2 regions of the Pararhizobium sp. LjRoot235 genome follow, and region 1 is predicted to be linked to the other one. Evidence: predicted binding sites of a transcription regulator. Region 1 holds the regulator's gene; the other holds the start of a gene.

The links. The regulator PhoB, encoded in region 1, activates phosphate uptake and scavenging genes when phosphate is short. The targets are predictions, from matches to a motif close to TGTCATNNANCTGTCAT.
Region 2: the regulator PhoB is predicted to act here: its motif matches at 1,673-1,689, upstream of ACSQ2Z_RS10215 (LTA synthase family protein).

What each region holds. Positions count from the first base shown of each region.
Region 1 covers NZ_CAXUSP020000001.1:3,978,724-3,982,013, forward strand. The annotation lists gene ACSQ2Z_RS19535 (aspartate aminotransferase family protein) at 1-508, opposite strand, end outside; gene ACSQ2Z_RS19540 (GcrA family cell cycle regulator) at 939-1,463, shown strand; gene phoB (phosphate regulon transcriptional regulator PhoB) at 1,531-2,214, opposite strand; gene phoU (phosphate signaling complex protein PhoU) at 2,333-3,043, opposite strand; gene pstB (phosphate ABC transporter ATP-binding protein PstB) at 3,122-3,290, opposite strand, start outside.
Region 2 covers NZ_CAXUSP020000001.1:2,146,408-2,149,697, forward strand. The annotation lists gene ACSQ2Z_RS10215 (LTA synthase family protein) at 1-1,637, opposite strand, end outside; gene ACSQ2Z_RS10220 (NAD+ synthase) at 1,929-3,290, shown strand, end outside.

The DNA.
Region 1 (3,290 bases):
TCAGCGCCGTCATGTCGTTGAACGGAACCTGATAGAAACCCGGCGCCTTCGGACCGAAACCCTCGAGATACTTTGCCTGACCGCCGGCCGCGATGGTCGCCAGCGTCCGGCCGTGAAAGGCGCCTTCGAAGGTAATGATGTGGAACTTTTCCGGATGCCCCTTGGAGAAGTGATAGCGCCGCGCGGTCTTGATCGCGCATTCCAGTGCTTCCGCACCCGAATTGGTGAAGAATACCTTGTCGGCAAAGGTGGCTTCAGTCAGCCGGCGGCTCAGGCTTTCCTGTCCGGGAACCTCATAGAGATTGGAGAGATGCCAGACCTTGTCCGCCTGCTCCTTCAGCGCCGAAACGAGGTGCGGATGGGCATGGCCGAGCGAATTGACCGCGACACCGGCGGCAAAATCGAGATAGCGCGTGCCATCCTCCGCAACCAGCCAGACGCCTTCGCCGCGCTCAAACCGCAAGGGGGCGCGGGCATATGTGTCATAAAGCGGCGTGGCATCGGCCATGGCGCATGTCTCCTCAATCATCACGGTGATTGTTTCGGTTGGCTCAGCTCGGACTGAGGTCAGCCCTTAAAAAATCAAAATGCCGCCTCGCGGCGGCAAAATCACTATCTTCATTTCGCACCGCAATGTCAACAAAAGCCGGCAATTTGCGGCAATTCACGCCGCCATCGCGACATCGATTTTTTTGACCGCACGCTCTTGCAAAAATGCCACGCATGCCAAGCAAGTTGGGGAAAACTCGAAAATCGATTCGCTCGGATTCCGGGGACTCTTGTCAGCGAGTCCCCCTACCTCTACCTTAACAACTAATTACTAGAACGCATGCGGCGGACCTAGTCACCAAAAGAGTTATCGCGTTTCAGCCTCGGAGTCCGTCCGGGGTACGGTGGAGGATTCGACCATCACCAACGCTGTGAATGGAGAAAAGACCATGAACTGGACTGACGAGCGGGTCGAGAAACTCAAGAAGTTGTGGTCAGAAGGATTGAGCGCGAGCCAGATCGCCGCGCAGCTCGGCGGCGTCAGCCGAAACGCGGTCATCGGCAAGGTGCACCGGCTTTGCCTGCCCGGCCGTGCCAAGGCTGGCGGCAGCACGGCAACCACCGCCCGCGCCAAGCGTCCGGCGACATCCGCACCGCGCGCGCCGAACTACGCTGCGCGCGTCACCAACCGCACCGTGACACGCACCACGGGCGCCACCGTCATGAAGGAAGAGGTGGAAATCGACGCCATTGAGGACCAGTACGTCGCACCGGTCAGCAACGTGGTCGTGCCGATGTCCCGCCGCCTGGCGCTGACGCAGCTTACGGACCGCACCTGCAAGTGGCCGATCGGCGACCCGATGAAGGAAGAGTTTCATTTCTGCGGCAATGACTCGCCCGATACATCGCCCTACTGCACCTTCCACGCAAAGCTGGCCTATCAGCCTTCCGGCGAACGCCGTCGGGCTCGGTGAACGCCGCAAACCACTAAACATAAAAAGGGGCCGGCCGGCCCCTTTTCCGTGTTTCACTCAAGTGCAGTCAGCTTTCCAGGGAATAGCCCGCGCCTCGCACGGTGCGGATCACATCCTGCATGTTGGAGAAGTTCAGCGCCTTGCGCAGGCGGCCGACATGGACGTCGACGGTGCGCTCGTCGACATAGATGTCGTGGCCCCAGACGCCGTCGAGCAGCTGCGAGCGCGAAAAGACGCGGCCGGGCGAGGTCATGAAGAATTCCAAGAGCCGGAACTCGGTCGGTCCGAGGCGGACCTCGCGGGTCTTGCGGTGAACGCGGTGGGTTTCGCGATCGAGCTCGATATCGCCGCATTTCAGCAGCGTCGACAGCACTTCCGGCTTCGCGCGCCGCAGCATCGCCTTCACCCGCGCCATCAGCTCCGGCGTCGAGAACGGCTTGACCACATAGTCGTCAGCGCCCGTGGCAAGGCCGCGGACCCGCTCGCTCTCTTCACCGCGTGCCGTTAGCATGATGATCGGCAGGCGCTCGGTTTCGGAGCGTTGACGAAGCCTGCGGCACAACTCGATGCCGGAGACGCCCGGCAGCATCCAGTCGAGGATCAGGAGATCCGGCAGGCGCTCCTGCAGCCGGATTTCCGCTTCGTCGCCGCGGTTGATCGTATCGACTTCAAAGCCTTCGGCCTCAAGATTGTAACGCAGGAGAACGCTCAGCGCTTCCTCGTCTTCGACAACGGCAATTCTTGGCAGCATGCGGTCTCAACTCCTTGACGCCTTGCCCTCATTGCAAGGGGCTCGTCCGGCGGCCCGAAAGCCGTCGGGCAGTCAAATGCCTAGATTTCACTTACCTATTTCCGATCCGGCGCGGCGATCAGTTGCCGATCGCGCCGACGGTATTGGCGGTATCGTCCTTCGGACGTTCCCCGGCCGGCTGGGAGCCGGTCGCCATGTAATAGATCGTTTCGGCGACATTTGTCGCATGGTCGCCGATGCGTTCGATATTCTTGGCGCAGAACAGAAGATGCGTGCACGGCGTGATGTTGCGCGGATCTTCCATCATGTAGGTCAGGAGCTCGCGAAACAGCGACGTGTAGATCGCATCGATTTCATTGTCCCGCTCACGGATGCTGTTGGCCTTTTCCGGCGACCGCGACGCATAGACATCGAGCACTTCCTTCAGCTGCATCAGCGCGAGTTCGGCCAGGTGCTCCAGCCCGCGAGCCAGCTGCCGCGGCAAGCTGGCGCTCGAAACGGCGATCACCCGCTTGGCCGTGTTCTTCCCGAGATCGCCGACACGCTCAAGATCGGCAGCAATACGGATGGAGCCCATCAGTTCGCGCAGGTCGGATGCGACCGGCTGGCGTCTTGCGATGGTGACGATCACCTTCTCGCCGATCTGGCGTTCGGCCTCATCCATGATGGCGTCGTCGGAGATGACCTTCTGGGCGAGCGCGAGGTCCGCGTTGACCAGTGCCCGCACGGATTCGGCGACCATCTGCTCGGCAAGGCCGCCCATCTCGGAGATGCGCCGGTTCAGGTATTTGAGATCTTCGTCATAGACGGAAGCAATGTGCGTGGACATGATCGTTTTTCCTTGTGTTCATGGTCCCGGTTCAAAGCGCGCCACCGCTCCCTACATCGGAAAGCGGCAAGATATGCGTCAGCCGAAGCGGCCCATGATGTAATCCTGGGTGCGCTGGTCATCCGGATTGGTGAACATCTTGTCGGTATCGTTCTCCTCGACCAGATTGCCGAGATGGAACATGGCGGTGCGTTGCGAAACGCGTGCCGCCTGCTGCATCGAGTGGGTAACGATGACGATGGTGAAG
Region 2 (3,290 bases), 1.8 Mb from region 1:
ATATCCTTGACGGGGCCGGTCTTGTTCGACCAGACCACCAGCGGCGTCTCGTGCTGCGCCTTCATCTGCTCGAGCGAGCCCTTGCGCGAGGCCGTGACGTCGTTCATGTAGCCGGTATTCGGGTAGACCGTGTTGAGCGGCGGCAGGTGATCACCGAAGAGCACGATGATCGTTTCGCGGTCGCGTTCCTTTGCCCAATCCATCAGCATCTTCAGGCTGTCGTCGGCTTCCTTGATCCCTTGCGCATAGGTCGCCAGCACCTGCCGGTCGCCTTCCGGAAGGTTTCCTTCCACCTTGATGGTATTTTTCGCGTAGCGGTTCGCTTCATAGGGGCCGTGGCCCTGCAGCGTTACGGTGAAGAAGAAGAACGGATCGCGCAGCTGATCGGCTTCGCGGATGATTTCCTTGGTCAGCGCCTCATCCGAGGCGAACATGCCGCGCTTCTGCATGGCCGGCAGGTTCTCTTCCGACCGGAACTGTTCGAAGCCGAAGGCCTTGTAGACGGCACTGCGGTTCCAGAACCATTTCTGGAATGGGTGAACGGCGCGCGCGACATAACCTTCGCCGCGGAAGAAGGTGGCCAGCGACGGGATCGGGTTGCGGATATACTGCTGGTAGGGAATGCTGCCATAGGGCAGAAAGGCGTTCGAAAAGCCCGTCAGTGCTTCGAACTCGACATTGGCGGTCATGCCGCCGAACTCCGGCGAAAACACGTTGCCGGACTGCATCTTGCGAATGGTCGGCATCGGATCGGGCGACAGCTTGACGTTCGGCAGGCGCGTTGGATCCCAGAAGGATTCGCTCATCAGCACGATGACATCCGGCTTGCCGCGATGCGTCGTGCCGGCCGGCACCGGCTTTGTCGGGATCTTGTCGATGGCATCGGACATGTAGCCTGCCGGTGCCGTGACGTTTGCCATCGGCAGGTTGAGGGCGAACGCCATGATGAAGCCGTTATGGCGATAGTTTTCCGTCTGGTCCCACATGATCGGGATGACCTGCAGACGATCGCGCACCCAGGAGAAATTGTTGTAGTCCATGATGTGGTAGAAGGAGGCAAGCATCGGCAGGGCGACCGCCAGCCGCGCCAGCCGCTGGCGGCGTGCCAACAGTGGAAAGCGGCGCCAGGCGAAACGGGCAAGCCAGGCAAGGGCGATGATCGAGGCGATGAGGCCGACGACAATGCCGGCGGCGGTCCAAGGGCGGTCGCGCACGAGGACAGGCATCAGTTCCATGATCTGGCGCCCGAAGAGAAAATCGGTCGGATAGAGCGGGTCGGAAAGAAAAATCTGCTTCTGGCGGCTGACGAGCGCCGGGATCAGCGCGAGCGGGGCGATCAGGACAACGCTGTAGTTTTCGCGCCCGAATGCAGCGTCGAATGCCAGGAACAACAGAAAAAAGACGCCGACCGTCGTCCATGCCGGGCGCACCGGATCGAGGAAATACGATACGGTCTCGGAGGCCGAACTACGCGCGATCCACTCAACGGCGAAGATGAGAGTAATCGACAGCAGCACTGACAGAGAAAGGCGTCCTGCGATCGACAACACTTTGCCGTAGCGGGCGCCGAACGCGATAGAGGGGCCATAGACCTCGGTGGCGGTGGCAGCATGGACTGCCGATTCAAAATTGGCCAAGGCCTTCTCCAATTTTCACAAAACTGTCGTCTCAATGTCATACAGATGTCATCTTGAATGGAGGATGAATAAGCCGGTTAAGGCTTTCTCTGTGCCTTTTCCGTCCGGATTCGATGCGCGAAACGCGCACGCTGGCGCGGTCCTGCGGTTGTGCCGTGGGGCCCAGATCCCGAGCCGGCGCTTTTTTTCTATTTTGACGGCAGGCACGGGTTTTTTTGGCGCGGAATGCGTTAGATATCTCCCCGGGTGCCGCCGCATCCGCGACAGCAAGAAAAAGTACGGGCCTGTTTCATGACCGAGCAAAAGACCATTTCGAACACGTTCCGCATCGCCGTTGCCCAGCTCAACCCTGCTGTTGGCGATATCGCCGGCAATCTTGCCAAGGCGCGCGAAGCCCGCGCCGACGCGGCCCGCCACGGGGCCGACCTGCTTCTTTTGACGGAACTCTTCATTTCAGGCTATCCGCCGGAAGACTTGGTGGTGAAACCCGCATTCCTGAAGGCCTGCCGCAAGGCAGTCGATGCGCTGGCGGCGGACACCGCCGATGGCGGACCGGGGATCGTGATCGGGTTTCCGCGGCAGGACAAGACGGGGCGTTACAATGCAGTCGCGGTCCTTGACGGCGGGCAGGTGATCGCGATTCGCGACAAGGTGGATTTGCCGAACTATGGCGAATTCGATGAAAAGCGGGTGTTCGATCAGGGACCAATGCCCGGACCCGTCAATTTCCGCGGCGTGAGGCTCGGCATCCCGATCTGCGAGGATATATGGGGCGAGCTCGGTGTGTGTGAAACGCTCGCCGAAAGCGGCGCCGAGCTCCTGCTGGTGCCGAACGGATCCCCCTACTACCGCGCCAAGATGGACGTCCGCCACCAGGTCGTGATCCACCAGGTGATTGAGACCGGCTTGCCGATGCTCTATGCCAACCAGCTCGGCGGCCAGGATGAGCTGGTTTTCGATGGCGCAAGCTTTGCCGTCAATACGGACCGGCAGATCGCCTTCCAGATGAGCCAGTTCGAAGAATCCGTATCGATTTCGGAATGGAAAAAGCAGGAGAGCGGCTGGGTTTGCACGCCTGGAATGATGTCGCGCCTGCCGGAGTTGGAAGAGGCGGATTATCGCGCCTGCATGCTGGGCTTTCGCGACTACGTCAACAAGAACGGCTTCAAGAACGTCGTGATCGGCCTCTCCGGCGGCATCGATTCGGCCATCTGCGCGGCGCTCGCCGTCGATGCGCTCGGCGAAGAGCGCGTGCGCACCGTGATGCTGCCCTATCGCTATACGTCGTCGGATTCCTTCAGGGATGCCGAGGATTGTGCCAGGGCGCTCGGCTGCCGCTACGATATTGTCCCGATCGAGGAGCCGGTCCAGGGCTTCATGAGCGCGCTTTCGGAGATGTTCGAGGGCACGGAACCGGGCATCACCGAAGAAAACCTGCAGAGCCGTACCCGCGGCACGATCCTGATGGCGCTTTCGAACAAGTTCGGCTCGATGGTGGTGACCACCGGCAACAAGTCGGAAATGTCGGTCGGCTATGCGACGCTCTACGGCGACATGAACGGCGGCTTTAACCCGATCAAGGATCTCTACAAGATGCAGGTCTACAGCCTGTCGCGCTGGCGCAACACGACCGTGCCGTCCGGTGCGCACGGT